Regions from separate parts of the Gordonia sp. GONU genome, predicted to be linked through region 1. Evidence: predicted binding sites of a transcription regulator. Region 1 holds the regulator's gene; each other region holds the start of a gene.
The links. Region 1 encodes LexA, which represses DNA repair genes until DNA is damaged. Its sites were predicted from a motif close to CGAACANNTGTTCG; they were not measured.
Positions count from the first base shown of each region.

Region 2: the regulator LexA is predicted to act here: its motif matches at 1,869-1,882, upstream of cofD (2-phospho-L-lactate transferase).
Region 3: the regulator LexA is predicted to act here: its motif matches at 2,388-2,401, upstream of NWF34_RS09305 (HNH endonuclease signature motif containing protein).
Region 4: the regulator LexA is predicted to act here: its motif matches at 1,693-1,706, upstream of NWF34_RS01640 (HNH endonuclease signature motif containing protein).

Region 1 is NZ_JANRHB010000001.1:211,145-216,506, forward strand. Features, by position in the region: gene hrpA (ATP-dependent RNA helicase HrpA) at 1-569, shown strand, start outside; gene nrdR (transcriptional regulator NrdR) at 543-1,010, opposite strand; gene NWF34_RS00950 (LysM peptidoglycan-binding domain-containing protein) at 1,110-1,676, opposite strand; gene lexA (transcriptional repressor LexA) at 1,913-2,620, shown strand; gene NWF34_RS00960 (phosphoenolpyruvate--protein phosphotransferase) at 2,598-4,298, opposite strand; gene NWF34_RS00965 (DeoR/GlpR family DNA-binding transcription regulator) at 4,433-5,203, shown strand; gene pfkB (1-phosphofructokinase) at 5,200-5,362, shown strand, end outside.
Region 2 is NZ_JANRHB010000064.1:230-5,591, reverse strand. Features, by position in the region: gene NWF34_RS25070 (DUF3499 domain-containing protein) at 1-467, opposite strand, end outside; gene NWF34_RS25065 (metallopeptidase family protein) at 571-1,092, shown strand; gene NWF34_RS25060 (WhiB family transcriptional regulator) at 1,189-1,452, opposite strand; gene cofD (2-phospho-L-lactate transferase) at 2,169-3,203, shown strand; gene NWF34_RS25050 (coenzyme F420-0:L-glutamate ligase) at 3,200-4,549, shown strand; gene NWF34_RS25045 (NUDIX hydrolase) at 4,546-5,130, shown strand.
Region 3 is NZ_JANRHB010000007.1:106,956-112,317, forward strand. Features, by position in the region: gene NWF34_RS09300 (excinuclease ABC subunit UvrA) at 1-783, shown strand, start outside; gene NWF34_RS09305 (HNH endonuclease signature motif containing protein) at 937-2,214, opposite strand; gene NWF34_RS09310 (hypothetical protein) at 2,562-3,374, opposite strand; gene NWF34_RS09315 (globin domain-containing protein) at 3,576-4,013, shown strand; gene NWF34_RS09320 (glycosyltransferase 87 family protein) at 4,105-5,362, shown strand, end outside.
Region 4 is NZ_JANRHB010000001.1:353,778-359,139, forward strand. Features, by position in the region: gene NWF34_RS01635 (OsmC family protein) at 1-136, opposite strand, end outside; gene NWF34_RS01640 (HNH endonuclease signature motif containing protein) at 240-1,634, opposite strand; gene mutM (bifunctional DNA-formamidopyrimidine glycosylase/DNA-(apurinic or apyrimidinic site) lyase) at 1,822-2,682, opposite strand; gene rnc (ribonuclease III) at 2,695-3,435, opposite strand; gene NWF34_RS01655 (DUF177 domain-containing protein) at 3,428-4,129, opposite strand; gene NWF34_RS01660 (DivIVA domain-containing protein) at 4,172-5,020, opposite strand; gene coaD (pantetheine-phosphate adenylyltransferase) at 5,145-5,362, opposite strand, start outside.

The sequences.
Region 1 (5,362 bases):
ACTGCACACGCCGGGCGATCCGCGACGTCGTCGCCGGCCTTCACGCCGGGACCGCGTCCGCCGTGCGTTCACCCGAGGCGTTCCGCACCCTGACGGAGAAGATCCGTCCACGGATCACCGAGTCGGCTCCGGAGTATTTCTCTCTCGCGGTGGAGTCGCTCGGCTCGGTGGCGCCGGTACGCGCCGCGATCGACCGTCATGCGGGTTCGCTCGCCGCCGACGACGTCGCCGAACAACTCGACAACCTCGTCTTCGACGGATTCGTGGCCGCCACTCCGCGACATCATCTGGAGAACGTGCCGCGCTACCTCGCGGCCGCCGAGGCACGGTTGACGGCACTCCCGGCTTCCGCCGCGCGAGATCAGGCCGGAGTCGCCGTGATCGACCGCGTGACCGAACGGTGGGCGCAGCGGCTGGCCCAGGTACCCGAACACCGGAAAGCGCACGTCAACGACGAGGCGCAGTGGCTCGTCGAGGAGCTGCGGGTCGGATTGTTCGCCGAACGGCTGGGCACCGCGTTCCCGGTGTCGGAGAAGCGGGTCCTACGAACTCTTGACCGACTCGGCTGAAGCGGCCCGGAGGTCGTCGATCTCGCGCTGGAAGTCCTCGAGGGAGTCGAAGGACCGGTACACCGACGCGAAGCGCAGGTAGGCGACCTCGTCGAGGTCCCGCAGCGGCTTCAGGATCGCGAGTCCCACCTCATTGCTGGGGATCTCGGCCGAACCACTGGCGCGGACGGTGTCCTCGACCTGCTGGGCGAGCTGGGCGAGAGCGTCCTCGGCGACGTGGCGCCCCTGGCATGCGCGCCGGACACCTCGCATCACCTTCTCGCGACTGAACGGTTCGGTGACGCCGTTGCGTTTCACCACCGAGAGGACCGCACTCTCCACGGTCGAGAAGCGTCGCCCACACTCCACGCAGGAGCGGCGGCGCCGGATGGCCTGCCCCTCATCAGCGACACGCGAGTCGATGACCTTGGTGTCGTCGTTCTTGCAGAAGGGGCAGCGCATCGTATCCTCACGCAGGTCACGGGACGCTCTGATGCAGCCGCGCCGCATGCCGGGCCGGTGCTCGGCTGGTCCCTGTGGCATCGAGGATACCGCCCGGCCTCAGTGGTACCGGGGGGTGAGGAGCGGCTGGCCGACGCGCAGCCCGCTCGACGCGAGGTCATTCAGCTGGATGATCTCGTCGACGACGGCCTCACGCGGCATCTCGGGGGCGACCCGCGAGGCGATCGTGCTCAGCGAGTCACCCGACCGAACGTGCACGACCTCGGTGCCGACCGCGGCAGGCGTGACCGACGCGGCGTAGTTCTGGCCGACGACCGCGATGACCCACACGGCCAGGGCGAGCGCGACGCCGGCGAGGACAGCGGTCGCCGTGCGGCGACGCCGGCGGATGACGGCCGCGGGAGCCGCCTCGGCGGGACGCCACGCCGGGACCACCGGTCCACGACCGCGCATACCCACCGGCGACGCGCACTGGGTGGACGCGACGCGGCGGACCCGGACCGCCGATTCCGGCACCGGACGGTTGTCGACGGGCCGCCGGGCGTCTCCCCGACGTGTCGGGCGCGGACGCTCCAGGACGTCGCCGCGGACGGGACCGCCGTGCCGGGCGGGGTCGTGCCGGGCGGGGTCGAGGTGGACGGGGTCGATGAGAGTGGCGGTGCGCATGGTGCCCTCCGTGTATCCGGTCGAACGGTGTTCGTGAGTGGGACCGCGTCGTCCCGGTCGAACTGTTCGAATGTCGATCATCCGTTCGATGAACTGATGTTCGATTTGTAGCACGGCACTCCGACAATTGTCTCGCGACACGTCGAACAAATGTTTGATGCGGTCGGCGTTCTCGGCTAGGCTCGTCGAAAGACAAGCGATCTACCAGCACGTTCGGAATCGAGAGGAACCCGATCATGAGCGATGACGGCGGTAAGCGCACCGGAGCGCGGGGCGCCGACGAGCCCGTCACCCCGGCGGACATGGCGGCTGCCGAGGCGTCGCTGACGCCGCGGCAGCGCGGAGTTCTCGAGGTGATCCGCAAATCCGTGCGAGAACGCGGTTACCCGCCGAGCATCCGCGAGATCGGTGACGAGGTGGGTCTCACCTCGACCTCCTCGGTCGCCCATCAGCTGCGGACGCTCGAACGCAAGGGCCTTCTCAAACGTGATGCCAACCGTCCGCGGGCGGTGAACATCGCGCCGAGCGAACCCCCGACGCCGACCTCGCCGACCGGCGGAGCACTGCCCGAACCCACTTTCGTACCGGTGCTCGGCCGGATCGCCGCAGGCGGACCGATCCTCGCCGAGGAAGCCGTCGAGGACGTGTTCCCACTCCCCCGGGAGCTCGTCGGCGAGGGATCGCTGTTCCTGCTGAAGGTCGTCGGCGAGTCGATGATCGACGCCGCGATCTGCGACGGCGACTGGGTCGTCGTCCGCCAGCAGAACGTGGCCGACAACGGCGACATCGTGGCCGCGATGATCGACGGCGAGGCCACGGTCAAGACCTTCAAACGCCAGAAGGGTCATGTCTGGCTGATGCCGCACAACGAGTTGTTCGACCCGATCCCGGGCGACGAGGCCGTCATCCTCGGCAAGGTCGTCACCGTAATGAGGCGAGTCTGACCTCGTCACTGTCGAGTACCGCGGCGACCGCCGCGCGAGCTGCAGCCGGATCGGTGGCGGCCAGCGCGGCCGCCGCCGCGTTTTCGCAGGTTGCCAGGGTGACCGCGCCGAGCCGGGCGCCGACCGCGGGCGCCGCGACGGGAGCGCTCGACAACGAGGTCACCCCGAGTCCGACCAGCACGCAGGCGAGATGCGGATCGGCCGCGGCCTCTCCGCAGACGCCCACCGGTTTGCCCTGATCACGTCCGGCCCGGGCGACCGTTGCGACGAGATGCAGCACGGCCGGCTGCCACGGATCGGTCAGCGATGCGAGCTCGGCGGACATTCGGTCAGCGGCCATCGTGTACTGCGTGAGGTCATTGGTGCCGATCGAGACGAAGTCCACCTCGGCCAGGATCGCCGGGGCCAGGATCGCCGCGGCGGGAACCTCGATCATCACACCGGCGACGAGTCCACGCTCGCGCACCTGCGCGGCGAATGTCGCCGCCTCGGCGGGTGAGGCGATCATCGGGGCCATGACCCACGGCTGCGCGTCGGCCTCCAGCGCCGCCCGGGCGATCGCGTCGAGCTGGCGCGCGCGGATCTCGGGGTGCGCCAAGGCGATTCGATCGCCGCGCACACCGAGTGCCGGGTTGGCCTCGTCGGGATGGGTCACGAAGCGCAGCGGCTTGTCCGAGCCGGCGTCGAGGGTGCGGATGACCACCTTGCGGCCGTCGAAAGCGTCCAGCACCTCGCGATAGATGCCCGCCTGCTCGTCGACCGAAGGCTCCTCGGCGCGCTCGAGGAAGGCCAATTCGGTACGGAACAGTCCGACACCCTCCACCGGGTGATCGGTTGCTGCGCGGGCCGACGACCCGTCGGCGACGTTGGCCAGGATCGCCACCTCCACCCCGTCGCCGGTGCGACCCGGACCCGACCATCCGGCGACGCGAGCGGCGTGACGCCGATACTCCTCGACTCGGGCTCGCGCGGCGGTGTCATCGGGGTCGACGGCGATCTCACCCGTGGTGCCGTCGACGAGGATCGCCGTACCCGCATCGATCCCGACGAGTCCGGACACCGCGACGACGCACGGGATGCCGAGCTGACGGGCGATGATCGCGGTGTGGCTGGTGGGCCCACCCAGTCGCGTCACGAGGGCAATCGTGGTGGTGGGGTCGAGGCCGGCCGTGTCGGCGGGTGCGAGGTCGTCGGCCAGCAGGATCGAGGGCACCTCCGGCGTGGACAACCCGGGTTCGGGCAGTCCCAGGAGCTCGGCGAGCACGCGGTCGCGGACGTCGTTGAGGTCCGTGACCCGCTCGGCCATCAGGCCGCCCAGCTTGGTGAACACCGCGGCGAACTGTTCGGTGGCGGCAACGGCGGCCGACGGTGCCGGCGTACCCCTGGCGATCAGGGCCGACGCCGCACCGATCCAGCCGCGGTCTTCCGCGAGTCCGGCGGTGGCGGCGAGTACTTCCGCGGCGACGCCGGTGTTCTGCGACGCGCGCTCACGGAGTCGCGCGGCGACGACGCCTGCCGCCGCAGTGAATCGTGCGACCTCCTCCGGGCGCTGGTCCTCGGAGATCTCGACACCGGCGCCGAGCGCCTCCGCACTGTGGTCGGGACGGCGTCCCGGCCACAGTGCGGGTCCATGAGCCACACCACCGACGACCGGCGTCCCCGTCAGAATCTGCGTCATGTGACCACGGTTACAAATTTGGCTTGACTTGTCAACATAAAAAGGCGTAAACACAGTTACTACAACATTCAAAGCCACATATTCCCACATTTCGCGGTGGCCGAGTGAGCAGGAACGATCAGAACGGAGCCGGTGTGTACGCCGAGGAGAGACAGCAGGCCATCGCCGAGGAGGTTCGCGTCGCAGGGCGCGCCTCGGTCGCCGAGCTCGCCGCGAAGTTCGACGTGACCAGCGAGACGGTTCGGCGCGACCTGGCCGTTCTCGAACGCGGCGGGCACCTGCAGCGCGTCCACGGCGGTGCCGTCCGCCCCGAGGTGATGCGGGTGATCGGTGAACTCGGCATCGCCGAACGGGAGACCGAACAGATCGAGGAGAAGGCCGCCATCGGCCGCGCCGCCCTCCGTTTCCTGCCGCCCGACGGCGGATCGGTGCTCTTCGACGCCGGCACCACCACGTTCCGTGCCGCGGAGGTCATGCCGCGGGACCGCGATCTGACGCTGATCACCAACAGCCTGCCGATCGCCGGGTTGCTCGCCGGCCGCCATGCGGACGGTCTGCACGCCCTGGGCGGTCGCGTCCGCGGACTCACCCAGGCCACGGTGGGCGCCGAGACGGTCGCCGCACTGGGACGGCTGCGCGTGACGACCGCATTCATCGGCACCAACGGCCTCAGCGAAGCGCACGGTCTGTCGACGCCCGACCCCGACGAGGCGGCGGTGAAGGCGGCGATGGTTGCCGCGGCCCGACGCGTCGTCGTCCTCGCCGACAGTTCGAAGATGGAGCGCGAGGAGCTGTCGGGATTCGCCGGCATCGACGACATCGACGTCCTGATCACCGACTCCGGTATCGATCCGAGGTTCTCGGCCGCCCTGTCCGCCCGCGGCGTCGAGGTCGTGATCGCATGATCCTCACCGTCACAGCCAATCCCAGCGTCGACCGCACCCTCGAACTCGACACCCCGCTCCGGCGCGGCGAGGTCCAGCGAGCCGGTGTGGTCCGCGCCCAACCGGGCGGCAAGGGCGTCAACGTGGCCCGCACCGTCGCCGCCGCCGGACTACCGACCC
Region 2 (5,362 bases), on a different contig from region 1:
TGCGACGGCGAGTCGACCGGCCCGGCGCGATGGCGGCCGCTCCGGCGATCCGCGAGGGCGGCCTCGTAGGCGGCATCGGCCGCGCGTGCCTCGTCCCGAGCCCGCGAGTCGAAGGCGTCGAGGGAGTCCACCGGCATCCGATCCGAACCACGACCGAGGGGCCCGCGATCGACGAAGCCCGGGCGCGCACCCCCGGCGACGGCGCCGGCCTCGCGGACGGCCTCGGCGAGGGCGGTCAGTTCGTGGTCCTCGGCAGGTGCCGAGAATCCCCGCTCACTGCGCAACATCTCCCACCCCCGCGGCACGGTGATCCGCCGGGCGTGATCGTCGCACAGATCCCAGGAATGCGGCTCCTCCGAGGTCGCCAGTGGACCGATCACCGCAGTCGATTCGGCGTAGACGAAGGTCAGGGTAGCCACCGCGGATCGGGCGCAGCCGGGTCGGCAGCACAGACGGGGAAGCTTCACGTGACGAGATTAGCCCGCCCTGTCCGCAACCACAGATTCGACACGCTCACAACGGGCCGAGGCGGGGGCGACACGAGCCACTGCGACCTCTTAGACTCGCGCCATGCGCATCCACCCGAAGCCGACGCAGCGCGGCTCATACGGCCAGCCGGGACTTCGTCGTGGCCGACGACGGGTCGAACGGTACCGAGACCGGCGAGGACGCGGCCTGCGTTCCCCGCTGCTGCCGCAGAACGTCCCCGCCTACAACACCCGATCCGATGAGTTCGACGCCGTCGCGCTGGAGGCCTTCGCCGAGATCGACGCGCAGTGGCACGATCAGCTCTCCGGACTCGACATCGCCGTCGACGAGATCCCGCGCCTGCTCCCCCGAGATCCCGAGACCGTCGAGTGGCCCGACGAGGTGACCGCCGACGGTGCGGTTCCGCTTGCACGGCTGATCCCGGCGGGGATGGACGTCCACGGGGTTCCGACGCGGGCTCAGATCATCCTGTTCCGCCGGCCGCTGGAGTCCCGCGCGAAGAAGGGGACAGATCTTCTCGAGTTGGTACACGAGGTTCTCGTCCAGCAGGTCGCGACCCACCTGGGCGTCGACGAAGACACGATCGACCGCGGACCTGAATGATCCGCGGTCGATGATCGCGTTCGACGATGACCGTCGAGCGTCCAGCTGTCGCTGGTCTATTCGTCTGTTCTGACGACGCCGTTCCGGCGACGTCGGTCAGATGATGCCGCGCTTGATGCGACGGCGCTCGCGCTCCGACAGCCCGCCCCAGATACCGAAGCGTTCGTCGTTGTGGAGCGCATACTCCAGGCATTCCGCCTTGACCTCGCAGCCCTGGCAGATGCGTTTGGCCTCACGTGTCGATCCACCCTTTTCCGGGAAGAACGCCTCGGGATCGGTCTGCGCACACAGTGCGCGGTCCTGCCACTGCTCCTCGACCGCGTCGAACAGGTCGTCGAAGTCGTTGGGCACCAGGGCCAGATGACGACGACCCGCCGACTCGTCCGCGTCGGCACCGGCGAGACCGGTTGCGTCGGCGGCGAATTCGACTGAGGCCGCACGCGCGGTGCCGCCGATCATCGAATCGTCAACGGGGCCAAGGGTACGGAATTCTGGGGTACCGATCTCCGGGGCGGATGTCATCACGGGAGACTCTGCGATGAATTGCGGGCGATCATGTGGTTCAAGCGGATTGCCGATCGGGTTGTTCAAAGCCATCGTCGGCGCCTCCTAGCTCGGGATGTTGGTCGTAATCTGTCCTTTGCGAACACGACGTGCTGCCGTACCCACCACTGCTGCCACACCACTTGTACTCCGGGTGCGCGAACTCCCTGCATCCGTTGTACACAGCGCCCGAGCGACGGCACTCGATGCCGGCACCGACCCTCTGCCGAGTTCGAACACATGATCGAATCCCTTGGAGGCCAGTAGTTCTCGACTTCGAATGTTCTCGATCTCAAACTCGGAATGACACTGATGTGATTAGACACGCCGAGGGCGGTCCCGGTCAAGTTGAATCGAAGAATTCCCTTTACCATCGCGTGCCGACAAATCTGTGACTCGACACGACGATGACGCGAAGGCGAAGCGAAGATCACACTCACGAGCCCTCCTCCCAGCCCGCCGGACGGGCATGACAGCGGCGTACGAACCCTCGCGGCCGACCACTAGAGTGGCGGTGTGAAGGAGTACCTGCTGTGAAGGTGACCGTACTCGTCGGCGGCGTGGGGGGTGCCCGTTTCCTCCTCGGACTGCGCGAATTGCTGGGTGTCACCCCGTTCCCGCCGCATCCGGACGACCCCACTCTCGGTGTCGGCGAACATCAGATCACCGCGATCGTGAACGTCGGCGACGACGCGTGGATGCACGGCGTGCGCATCTGCCCCGACCTCGACACGTGCATGTACACCCTGGGCGGTGGCATCGACCCCGAACGTGGGTGGGGCCGGCGCGGTGAAACCTGGCACGCGAAAGAGGAACTCGCCGCCTACGGGGCGGACCCGGACTGGTTCGGCCTCGGCGACCGTGATCTCGCCACCCATCTGATCCGCACCCAGATGCTCGACGCCGGGTACCGGTTGTCCGATGTGACCGCCGCCCTGAGCCGCCGATGGAACCCGGGGGTGCGCCTGCTGCCGGTGACCGACGACCGGCACGAGACCCACGTGGTGATCGCGAAACCGGACGGCGACGAGGGCGAGCGGGTCGCGATCCACTTCCAGGAATGGTGGGTGCGCCACCGGGCGCAGGTCCCGACCTTCGGCTTCGCGCAGGTGGGCTCGGACGACACCACGCCCGCACCCGGTGTCCTCGACGCGATCGCCGACGCCGACGTCATCGTGCTCGCGCCGTCGAATCCGGTGGTGAGCATCGGTGCGATCGTGAGTGTTCCGGGAATGCGCAGCGCACTGCGGACCACGACGGCCCCGGTGGTCGGCGTCTCCCCGGTCATCGACAACCGACCGCTGCGCGGTATGGCCGACGAATGCCTGTCGGTGATCGGCGTGGAATCGTCGGCCGAGGCCATCGCCGCCCATTACGGGGCCCGCAGCGGCAACGGCATCCTCGACGGCTGGCTGATCGCCGAGGGCGACCACGCACGCGTCGACGGCATCTCGATCGGTTCGGCCCCGCTGCTGATGACCGACCCGCAGGCCACCGCGCAGATGATCCGTGCGGCCTGCGCGCTCGTCGACGTGGCGCTGCCGGACCAGAACGTGGGCACCGCGTGAGCGAGCTCGCCGATCATCGCGCCCCGGACGGCCTGGAGATCCGGCCCGTCACCGGGCTCCCCGAATTCACCGACGAATCCGACGTCGCCGCCGAGGTCCTCGCCGCCGCACCGTGGCTGGAATCCGGCGATGTCCTGGTGGTGACGAGCAAGATCATCTCCAAGGCCGAGGGCCGCATGGTCGACGCACCCGCCGACCCGGAGGAACGTGATGCGCTGCGGCGCAAGCTCGTCGAGGCCGAGTCGGTGCGCGTGCTCGCCCGCAAGAACCGCACGCTCATCACCGAGAGCCGTCTGGGTCTGGTCCAGGCCGCAGCCGGGATCGACGGTTCCAACGTGCGCTCCGACCAGCTGGCCCTGCTCCCCGAGGATCCGGACGGCAGCGCGGCACGGTTGCGGGCCGCCATCGCCGAGCGAACGGGCCTCGAGGTCGCGGTGATCATCACCGACACGATGGGCCGTGCGTGGCGCACCGGGCAGACCGATGTCGCGATCGGCTCGGCGGGCATCGCCGTCACCCACCCGTATGACGGTGGCACCGACGACTACGGGAATCCGTTGGTGGTGACCGACATCGCGGTCGCCGACGAACTGGCCGCGGCCGCCGACCTGGTCAAGGGCAAGCTCGCGGCTGTCCCGGTGGCCGTCGTCCGCGGGTTCGCACCCGTCGACAACGGTTCGACCGCCGCCGATCTGATCCGGCCCGCCGAAGAGGACCTGTTCCGGCTCGGCACGGAGGAGGCCATCGCCCTGGGGCGGCGTCAGGCCATCCGCACACGACGTTCGGTGCGCGCCTTCGACGACCGACCGGTCGATCCCGACGACATGCGGACCGCACTCGGGGAAGCCCTGACGGCGCCCGCGCCCCACCACACCCATCCGGTGCGGTTCGTGTGGGTGCGGTCGGTCGAGCGGCGTCGTGCGTTGCTCGATGCGATGAACGCCGAATGGCGCGCCGACCTCGAATCCGATGCCAAGACACCCGAATCGATCGAGAAGCGGCTCCGTCGCGGTCGGATTCTGTACGACGCACCCGAGTTGGTGATCCCGTTCCTGGTGCCCGACGGTGTGCACGAGTACCCCGACGAGCGACGCAACGCGGCCGAGCACACCATGTTCACGGTGGCCGCGGGCGGCGCCGTGGCGAGCCTGCTCATCGCGCTGTCGGTCCGCGGGATCGGCAGCTGCTGGGTCGGATCGACGATCTTCGCCGCGCCGACGGTGCGACGCGTCCTCGAACTCGACTCGTCGTGGGAGCCGTTGGGCGCCGTCGCCATCGGGCACCCGCTCGAGGCCGCCCCGCTGCGCGACGCCGCGCCGACCGACGAGTGGGTGGTCGAGCTGTGACCGCGGAGTCGCTGCACGCCTCGGCGGTCGAGGCCCTGACCGCCTGGCAGGCGCCGGACTCGGCGCAGGACAGCCTGCGGCACGCCTACCTCGCGTTTCTCGCCGCCACTCCCGACGCCTGCCTGCGCGCCTGTGCGGCAGGTCATCTCACCGGTTCGGCCATCGTCTTCGACGCCGATCGAAGCCATGTGCTGCTGACTCTGCATCCGCGCGTGGGCAGGTGGATTCAGCTCGGCGGACACTGTGAGCCGACCGACGAGACCTTGGCCGGCGCCGCATTGCGGGAAGCCCGTGAAGAATCCGGCATCCCGGGTCTCGACCTCGATCGCGTCGGCGGCAGTGGTGGCATCGTGCACCTGCACACCCACCCGATCACCTGCTCACTCGGCGTGCCGACCAGGCATCTCGACGTGCGCTACCGGGTGGTCGCCGCCCCGACTGCCGACGGCAGCCTCCCGGCGTTCGAACGCAGTGAGGAATCGGTGGACCTGCAGTGGTGGCCGATCGACGATCTGCCGGCGGACACCGACGCCGACATCCCGGAGCTCATCCGGGCCGCGCTAGCCACGAAGACCTGGTGAGTCGACCTCGCAAGCCCTTCGTGACGCGTCCTCCGCAAGCTCCGGACGCTCCTCAGGGAGCGGGGGTTCTGCGTCCTCCGCAAGCTCCGGACGCTCCTCAGGGAGCGGGGGTCCGCAAGCTCCGAAATTCTCGTCCCCCTGAGATGGCTCCGAGGGCAGATTGCCCTTGGACACCGCTGAGCGGGACGAGTTTTCGAACCTCAGGCGAGATCGGCGGGCAATCGACGAGGAC
Region 3 (5,362 bases), on a different contig from region 1:
TCGGTCGCCAACGCCGAGGGGGTGGTCTCGATCGATCAGACCGCGATCAAGGGTTCCCGACGCTCCAACCCGGCCACCTACACCGGACTGCTCGAACCGATCCGCAAGGCCTTCGCCAAGGCCAACGGCGTCAAACCCGCTCTGTTCAGCGCCAACTCGGAGGGCGCCTGCCCGAACTGCAACGGTGCCGGCGTCGTGTACTCCGACCTCGCGATGATGGCCGGGGTTGCGGCCCCCTGCGAGGTGTGCGAGGGCAAGCGTTTTCAGGCGGAGGTGCTCGAATACACCCTCGGTGGGCGCAACATCAGCGAAGTCCTCGAGATGTCCGTAGCGCAGGCCGAGGCCTTCTTCGCCGATGGCGACGCCAAATTGCCGGCAGCGCACAAGATCCTCCATCGTATGGTCGACGTCGGTCTGGGCTACATCAAGGTCGGCCAGCCGCTCACGACGCTCTCGGGAGGCGAGCGTCAGAGGCTGAAGCTCGCCACGCACATGGGGGAGAAGGGCGACGTCTACATCCTCGACGAACCCACCACCGGCCTGCATCTCGCCGACGTCGAACAGCTCCTCGGGCTGCTCGACCGGCTCGTCGACTCGGGCAAATCGGTGATCGTCATCGAGCATCACCAGGCGGTGATGGCGCACGCGGACTGGATCATCGACCTCGGACCCGGCGCCGGCCACGACGGCGGTCGGATCGTCTTCGAGGGAACACCGGCCGACATCGTTGGTGACCGGTCGACGTTGACGGGCCAACACCTGGCTGAGTACGTCGGGGCCTGACGGTGCCCGGTGTTCCGTCCTGCTCAGCATCTCTGCTGAGCAGGACGGAATCCGTCGGCTCGCTTTTCACACTGTGGACTTGTCAAAGAACGACTGCGGTCCCGGCTCGGTGCTTAATCGCCGGATGCGAAAGGTGCTACGCGAAAGCTGTTGTCATGCGGCGTCGTCGAGACGCATGGTGCGGCGGTTGTGGGCAGGGCGGGGTCGACGCTGCGGATCGATCTCGACGGGTGGGACCAGCCACGGATGCCGGTCGAACCCCATCACGATGTCCCAGCCGTGGTGGTGGACCTGGGTGTGGCAGCGTTGGCAGAGCAGGCAGCCGTTGTCGAGGTCGGTGTTCCCGTCGTCGGACCAGTGCAGGATGTGGTGGACCTGGGTGTGTGAGGGCGGTGCACCGCATTTGATGCACGTCTGGTCGCGGAGGATGATCGCTTTGCGCAGATGTGGTGGGAACAGGCGCCTTTCGTGTCCCATTCGAAGGGGCACGGTCTCGCCGTCGATGATGATCTCGGTCAGGGTGCCATCGCATGAGAGTTGTTTGGCGGTGGCGTTGGTGACCGGCCCCGTCCAGGGCAGGTGGGCGGGGTCGTCGCCGTCGGCGGGAATGGTCAGCAATGTTTGGGTTCGCGGTGTGCCGATGGTGTCCATGGCGGCTCCGACGGCGGCTTGATCCAAAAGTGTTTCGAGGGCGTCGGCGCGTCGTTGATCGGCGGAGCGTCGGTCGGCGGCGCCGTCGGGTTCGGGACGAGGTATGGAGCGCTCGTCGATCATCGCGATGAATTTCTCCCCGACTGCCTGGTTGATGTTCGCGCGGATGTCGACGCGGGAGTCGTCGGTGAGGTGGTGAGACAGGGTGTTGAGAGTGCGGTCGTCGCAGGCAGGGTTACAGTCCTGGTCGTCGGCGAGGGTATTGCAGATCGTCTGTGCGCACCTCTGTATGTCTGTGGGTGTGGCACCGGAGAGGGCCTGGGTGAGCAGTTCGGTTTGATGGATGATGCGGTTGTCGTCGGATAGTGCTGTGGGGCAGCGTTTCTCGATCACAGCGACGCCGCGGACGATGGCGTCGACAATTTCGCCGGAGAGTCGACCGTCAGCGGCGCAGGCCTCGACCTTGCTCAGTGTGCCGAGAGCCTCGGCGATCCGTGTGGTGCGGGTGGCTGCTGCGGGCGGGAACCCCATCTCGACCAGCAGCTTCTTGGTGGTCGAACCCGTTTTGGCCGCGACGCCGAGATCGTCGAGTTGTGCTGCATGCGTCGCGATCTGGTGATCAGCCAGGTTGCGGATCAATCGCCAACATTCCAACTGTTCGTACGTCAGACGGCCGGTGGAATCGTCGGTGGGTGGGGTGATCTCGGCGAGTCGGTCGAGGACCGCGTCGAGTGAAGTGGTGAGCGCAGTGGTCTCAGTGTCGATCATGATGGCAGCCATCCCTCTTCTGAGGTATACGTGCGGTGGTGTGAAACCGTCGTTGACTACTGCTCTGTCATGAATAATCGTGTGTGGTCAGTTCTACATCGGTGGTCTGACAAGAACTGCCCGCCGGCTGCCCTGGCCCTTCTGGTCGAAGAGTGGGGTGAGCTCCGGCATGACTCCACAGTACCCGAACATACGTTCGAGTGCGAGGCTTTTCCACAGTTCGGGATTTGGAGGGGTCGCTGAACCAGCGGGATCTTCCGTGTGGTCGACCACACGCCGGAACTGAGTTACACCAGTCACATTCGTGACGGATCACGGACAGGAGTGGTGAGTTCTTCGAGCCCGGGTTAATGCCTTCTTCAGTTGGTGGGGTCGACGACAAAGACCACGAGAACGTCGCCGACCACGCCCACGGTCGGGGTGCCCGCTGGCGCCGACACCGGCACGACCATCGAGAATGTTCCGTTCGACTCGAGCCGGCCCAGCTGTCTCACGGTTCCGGTGACCGTCCCGGTCGGTGCGGAAGTCGACCCCGAGATGGTGAGCCGGTCATCGTCGAGGTCGACCCGAACACGCTCACCCTCGTAGGGGACGACCGTCCCCATACATATGGCCGGCCCCATGAGTGTGAGCGTCCGGCGTCGTAGATCTGCCGCGGCTCGGGCTTGAGCCGCGTCCGCCGCGGTCGGCTCGACCAGTACCAACTCGTCGAGAACAACCTCTACTCCGCCGGGAACCAGCACGGTCCCGTCGTCCTGGATCAGATCGGCGGGGAACTTCTCGACAGCGGTCACGAGCTGTCGGAGCTCGACGCGTGGCCGCTCAGGGCTGGGAACGGGCTTGCAGAAGAGCTGATGTGCCGAAGAGATCACCCCGGTCGCCTCGACACCTGCCGGGGAGTTGTCGTGCCATGACAGTGACATCGCGATCGGTCGGCCGAGCGGATCTCCGTGTGCCGGGTCCCACCGAGCGACGGCCTCACCGACGACGACGACGACATCACGGACACGATCCCAATGGGTGGCAACGGCCCGACCGTTCGGAGCCGGATATGCGGACAGCTGCCCGCTCAACGTTTCCCCGACGCGGGGAGGCGTTCGGCAGCAGCCGTATTCGAATGCGTCGACGTGGACGGGGACGCGCAGCACATCTGCGCGAAATACAGAATTCACGATAGCCTTCGGAAGTTCGACGGTCCGTAGCGCGAAGGCGACGGGTTCCGATGCACCTGAACGTGGAGCCTACTGCGAGCTCCACCTGACCGCGAACCCGCGAAACATCTCACACACCTGATCCCCGCGTGTGAGATCACCGTTACCTCGACCTTGCGGCACCACAGCCCAGCCGCAACGACGCGGCGGCAGGGTCTGCGCATGGACAAACAACTCTTGGAAGAAAGCCTGGCCCTCGTCGATCTACCCGATTCCGGTCTCACCGTCCGGTTCTACGACATCCTCTTCGAGCGCTATCCCGGCGTGAAACCGATGTTCCAGCGCGACACCCGCGTTCAGGCCGAGATGCTGCGCACCGCCGTCGTCTCGGTGCTCGATCATCTCGAGGACGCGGACTGGCTCACCACCAACCTGCACGCCCTCGGCAAGCGGCATGCGAGCCTCGGCGTCACCAGGCCGATGTACAGCGCGGTCGCCGAATGCATGATCGCCGCCATGAGCGAGATCGGCGGCGAGTCGTGGACGCCGGCGATGACCTCGGCGTGGGAGGAAGCGCTGGGCGCGGTCGCGACGATCATGCTCGACGGCTATCCCGACGACGCCACGTCGGAAACCGCTGAGGAATCCGGCGCGGCCTGAGGCCCAGCACATGAGTCCTCAGCGGGGTCACCGCCGCCCCCGCTGATACTCCCGTCCGCCGCGATACGATCCCGCTCGGAAGAGAGGGCTCGTGACAGTTGTGGACATTCCCCGGTCGGTGATCGATCGCTATCTCCGTTCGGCATGGGCGCGCCGGTTGACGCTTGTCGTCTTCCTCGTGAGCGCGGCGGTCGCGATCTTCGTCCTCCCGAACCATCCGCCCGCGCCCTACCGCATCGACTTCGACGTCTACCGCATGGGCGGCCGCGTCTTCCTCGACAACGGCGACCTCTACGGCACGCTGCCGACGCTCGGCGGCGGCTCGTATCTGCCGTTCACCTACCCGCCGCTGGCCGCCGCGCTGTTCTCCGTGTTCACCTTCGTCCCGCTGGGGCTGGGGCAGGGACTGTTCACCGCGGTCACCATCGGTTGCCTGCTGCTGGTCTGCCGGATCGTCGTCGCACACCTGACCGATCGCCCGTCGACGGACCTGTGGTGGCTCGCGACCGCCGCGACCAGCGTCGGCCTGTGGCTCGAACCGGTCCGCGACACCCTGAACTTCGGTCAGATCAACATCGTCCTGATGGCGCTCGTCATCGTCGACGCCCTGCTGGGTCGCGGACGGTGGTGGCGTGGGCTGCTGGTCGGTCTGGCGATCTCGATCAAACTCACCCCGGCGGTCTTTCTGCTGCTGTTCCTCCTTCGACGAGACTGGCGTGCACTCATCGTCGGCGCAGTGTCGGCCGTCGCCTACGCCGGCGTCGGGTTCCTGCTGGCGGCCGACGACTCGGTCACCTACTGGACGTCCACCCTGTTCGACACCGAGCGCATCGGGAGTCCGCAGTTCGCCAACAACCAGTCGGCCAAGGGTGAGGTGGCCCGACTCGGCATCGAGTCGGAACTCGTCTGGTTCGGCGCTGCCCTCGTCATCGGACTGCTCATCGCATGGTCGACATGGCGTCTGCTGTCCGCCTCGGCGGCCAGTCCGTCAGGTCGCGACGAGACGATCGAGGTCGCCGCCGTGCTGACCGTCGCCTTCGCGTGGCTGTACTGTTCGCCGGTCGCGTGGGACCACAGCTGGGTCTGGATCGTGCCGCTGCTGATGGTGCTGATCGCGTTGGCCGTACGCCCCGGCGCGTCGCAGATCTGGGGGTGGCTGGTCGGCACCGGACTGGTCATCTTCGCGTACGCCCCGCATCAGCACCTGCCGCAGCGCTACGACGCCGAGCTGTCGTGGGCCTGGTGGCAACACATCGCCGGGTCGGCGTACCTGATCTGGGGTCTGGCCGTCATCATCTCGTTCGGCGTGTTCGCGCCGCGGCTCACGTCGCCGCTTGCCGTCGAATCCG
Region 4 (5,362 bases), 140 kb from region 1:
GCGAGCCGATCAGCACCTCGGCACCGCGCGAGCTGCGCCCGGTGTACCGGCGGGTCCCGGTGCGCTCGACCCAGAGGTCGGTGCGCGCGGGCTCCGCAGCCTGGGCCGGGGCGGCGGTGTTCTGTTCGATCGTCATGCTGGGATGAGTCCTCTCAGGCGGCGGGGCGGCGCTGGCACCGCAGACCATAGTAAGAGCCGGGGATCAGTAAAGATTCCCCAACCAGTCGCGCCCGACGTCGTCAGGCAGCTGCCGCCTCTCGGCTCGCGTTGCGTTCTTTCCATTCCCACACCGCGTAGATCACCTCGGTCGCATACCCGAGGTCGAGCTTGCCGCCACCCACAGGCACCGTCGCATCCGCCGCCACCCGCTCGTCCGGCGACCACTGCCCCGGCGCGCGTGTCGCGGGGCTCACGTCGATCACCGAACCACCCGGCCCGTGGAACGAAAAACGTTGCGACCCATGAGCGGTGATGCTGAACTCACCCCGATGCAGCGCACGGTGACAGCTTCCACACAACAGAATCAGGTTGTCCAACCCGGTCTCCCCACCGGCTGACCAGAACACCACATGATGGGCGTGCAGATGCCGTGTGCGTTCACAGCCGGGCATCTGACAGCACCGGTCCCTCACGAACAACGCCCTGACCAGTGCCCTGTTCGGCGTTCGCGACTTACGCCCCAGCCCCAGCAACGCCAACTTCCCTGGAGCTCCGGACACCCTGCTGGACAACACCTTCCGAACCGCAGCACCACAGTGCGCCTCCTCCAGTTCGGCCTCCGACAGCGCCGGCCCGTCATCGAGGTGGGCCTGTTCTCCACCCTCGTCGGTATGGATCAGGATCTCGGCTCCCGGCGCGAGATCAGGCATCGCGATCCCGTCGTGCACCATGTCGGCCATCGCCACCACCGCCGGCGCCAGATTCGACGGCACATTCCGCCACAGGTCCCGGCGATTCGCCGGCCTGACCTCGGAGTCCCGTTCACCATCCACGGTTTCCAACTCACCCGCAGCGTTCCGCGGAACGCTCGACACCGCGGGCAGATCCGCATCGTCGAAGGTCCGGGTGCGCTCGTACTCGGCACGGACCACACCGGCCAGGAACCGGGCACCATCAAGCGGAGACAACCTCAGCGACACAGACAAGGAGCCATCCGCATTCCACTTGCACCGGCCCGTCGACTCCGCCGGGGTGCGATTCTCCGGCTCGATGCCACGATCCCGATCGATCTGTCCCATCGCACGTACCGCCCGCTCCAGCTGCGACGCCGTGCACGACGACGCCAGGTTCACCAGCTCCTTCTCACGCAACGGGGTCGCCACCCGCGTCAGCGCCCGCACCTTCGAATACGACAACCGCCCCGCACCGAACGCCTGCCGAATCAGCGGTAACTCCGTCAGAGCCTTCGCCACCCGGACCTGCTCCTGCGCTGTGCGTTGAGAGACACCCGCCTTCCACGACAACCAGTGTGCGAGCGAATGAATACCCGGCCCCCTCCACGACTGCCGCTCATCCAACTCCGCAACCAGAGACAAGAACTCGGCCGTGAGCGCGGTGATCTGCGCGGCATAACCCAGCACTCTGCTTTCCAACGCCTCATCGGACAGAGACGCCGGATCCGCGCCATCGAACATCGACGACACATTCTCACCGTGCAATACCGAAACAGACACCCCAAGCCCCCCAGCTGTTCGAACGGATATGCGAACAACTTAGCGGCGCCCACCGACAAAACAGCTGGTCACGTCGCGTCGCGCGTTCCGCGGAACGCTCATCACGTTTCACCGGACGCGTCAGAGCTGCGCAGGAAGTGTCAGTGACTCAACGTGCACGGCGCCGAGGCACGGTCTGGCACTTCGGGCAGAAGTAAGAGCTGCGGTTCATGAACGATTCCCGGCGCATCAGCGTCCCGCACCGGCGGCACGGCAGCCCCTCGCGTCCGTAGGCGTTGAGCGAGCATTCGAAGTAGCCCGACTGGCCGTTGACGTTGACGTACAGCGCGTCGAAGGACGTACCCCCGACCTCTACCGCCTCGGTCATCACCGCGGTCGCCGCATCGATCAGTTCGAGGAGCTTCTTGCGCGAGATCGTCTCCGCGATACGTGCGCCGTGCAGTCGCGCACGCCACAGCGCCTCGTCGGCGTAGATGTTGCCGACCCCGGAGATGACGGTCTGATCGAGCAGGACGCGCTTGATCTCGGAGTGCTTGGCCCGCATCCGGGTCACCACTGCTGCCGCGTCGAAGGCGGGATCGAACGGATCGGGCGCGATGTGCGCGACCGACACCGGGATGTCGTCCACATAATCGTCGAGATGCCATCCGCCGAACGTGCGCTGGTCGACGAAGCGCAGTTCGTTGTCGTCGTCGAGGGTGGCGCGGATGCGGAGGTGGGTGTGGTCGGGTGCCCCATTGCGGGCGATGAGCATCTGTCCGCTCATGCCTAGGTGTACGACCAGGGCGACACGATCGGCGTCGTCGGCGAGGTCGATCCACATGTACTTGCCGCGGCGCCGCACCCCGGTGACGTGTTTGCCGGCCAGACGTCCGATCAGATCGGGTTCACCGCCGACATGACGACGGGCGGCACGCGGGTGCAGTACCTCGACCGACGTCACCGTCCGCCCGGTCAGGTGCTTCTCGAGACCCATTCGCACGGTCTCGACCTCGGGTAGTTCAGGCATGTACGCCGAATCTCAGGACGCAGCGGTGTCGGACGCGGCAGCGCGTTCGGTGAGTGCCGTCCACGCGAGGGCCGCCGCCTGCTGCTCGGCCTCTTTCTTGGTGCGTCCGACGCCCTCGCCCAGGTTCTCCCCCGCGACCATCGCGATCGCGGTGAACTCCTTGTTGTGGTCCGGTCCGGTGGACGAGATCTGGTACTGCGGCGGGCCGTAACCGCGTTCCGAGCTCAGCTCCTGCAGCGAGGTCTTCCAGTCCAGCCCCGCGCCGAGTTGCCCGGCCTTCTCGATGCGTTCGTCGAAGAGCCGCAGGATGATCCGCTGCGAGGTCTCCAGCCCGTGACTGAGAAACACTGCGCCGAACAGCGATTCGAGGCCGTCCGCGAGGATCGAGTCCTTGTCGCGGCCGCCGGTCATCTCCTCGCCGCGGCCGAGATACAGGTACTTGCCCAGGCCGCCCTCGTCGCCGAGCCCCCGCGCCACGTCGGCGAGCGCGTGCATGTTCACCACGCTGGCACGGATCTTGGCGAGCTCACCCTCCGGGCGGTCCGGGAATCGGAGGTACAGGCGTTCGGTGATCACCACACCGAGAACGGAGTCCCCGAGGAACTCGAGGCGCTCGTTGGTCGGCAGCCCGCCGTGCTCGTAGGCGTAGGAGCGGTGCGTGAGCGCCAGTGTCAGAAGGTGTTCGGGGATGTCGGTGTCGAGAGCGGCGAGTAGCGCGGCACGACGACCGTCCTCGCGAGTGGTCTCAGTCACGACGTTCCTGATCGCCCGGTTTGTCCCCGTCCGACGTGTCCCCGTCCGACGTGTCGCCGTCCGGCTTGTCGTCGCCGGTGAGCTCGGAGAACTTGTTCGCGAGACCGGCCCACCGAGGGTCGATCAGCTCGTGCGCGTGGCCGGGTTCGGCGACCGCCAACCGGATACCGCACACCTGGCAGAGCCCGGGGCAGTCCGGTGAACACAGCGGCGACATCGGGAGTTCCAACGCCACCGCGTCGATGATCGCCTGTTCGAGATCGATGCGGTCGTCGACGATGCGGTGCACATCGTCTTCCTCGGTAGTCTGCTCGGTCACACTGTCCGGGTACGCGAACAGTTCGGTGAGGAACACCGTCACCGTGCCGTCGATCGGCTCGAGGCAGCGCGAACACTGCCCCGCGGTCTCGCCGCACGCGGTGCCGGTCACCAGGATTCCCTCGCTCACCGACTCGAGCCGGAGGTCGAGATCGACGTCCGAGCCGGCCGGGATGCCGATCATCTCGACTCCGAGCTTGTCCGGGGTCGCCACCGTCCGGTGCACCTCTGACATGGTGCCCGGGCGACGACCCAGCGACCGGACGTCGAGGACGAAGGGATCGCGCCGTGGCGCGGAATCGGGACCGTGCGACGGTTCTGATGTCACAGCATGATCAGACACAAACTGCACCATACGCTCGCGATCGCGAATCATCGACTGACGCCACCGTGTGTGCCGGGTCGGTCGCCCGACCGGTCAGACCGCCAGCGGGGATCCCTGGTCACGGTCGTAGGAGTTCCGGGTCGACGTCTCGCGCGACCGCGAGTGGTCGCCGCGCGAGTCGCGTGCCGCATCGTCCACGCTGCGTGGGTATTCGACGTAGTCGTGCATGCCGGCGCCGGTGCGCAGCTGGTGCCGTCCGCGGTTCACCGAACGCAGTGTGCCGGTGAGGATCTCCTCGAACTGGGCCAGCTTCTCGTCGACGTAGACGTCGCAGTCGCCACGCAGACGGTCCGCCTCGGCGTGCGCGGCGTCGATGATGCGCTCGGCCTCCGACTTGGCGGCGCCGACGACCTCGGTCTCGGAGACGAGGCGTTGCTGTTCGGCGATGCCGTCGGCCACCGACTTGTCGTAGGTGTTGTTCGCCGCGTCGATGGTGCGCTGCGCCTCGGCCCGTGCGCGTCCGGTGACGGCCTCGAATTCGCGGGCAGCACTCGTCTGGAGCCGGCGTGCCTCTTCGGTGGCATCCTCGACGAGCGAGTGCGAGTGCGAGCTCGCCTCGTCGACCATGCGATCGGCCTGAGCCTTGGCCTCGGACAGGATGCGGTCGGCCTCGGCCCGGGCGTGAGCGAGGACGGCCTCGGATTCGGAGTCGGCCTTGGCGACCGTGGTCTCGGCGTGCTCACGCGCATCACCGATGAGCGTGTCGCGCTGGTCGAGGACATCCTGAGCGTCGTCGAGCTCGCCCGGGATCGAGTCCTTGATGTCGTCGAGGAGTTCGAGCACGTCACCACGCGGCACGACGCAACCCGCGGTCATCGGCACACTCCGCGCCTCCTCGACAATCGCCACGAGCTCGTCGAGAGCCTCAAATACCCGGTACACAGCCACCCCAATCCGGCGCTTGCCTGTTTGCAACAGTTGGTGAATCTGTGACTATTGTGCCGAATGTTGCGCCTGTGATTAGTGAAGCGCGTGGGGTGTGTCGCAGATTTCCCCAGGTGATTCGTCAGACGGACCGCTCGCCGGTCAGCTTTGCCGTGAGGCGCTTGTGGATGTGCGACGACAAGAACGGCGCGACGTCGCCACCGAGCTTGGCCACCTCTTTGACGAGCGAACTCGAGACATGCGCGAACCGGGGATCGGTGAGAAGGAAGACCGTCTCCACATCTGCGAGCGCGCGGTTCATCTGGGCCATCGGAACCTCGTAGTCGAAGTCGACCGCCG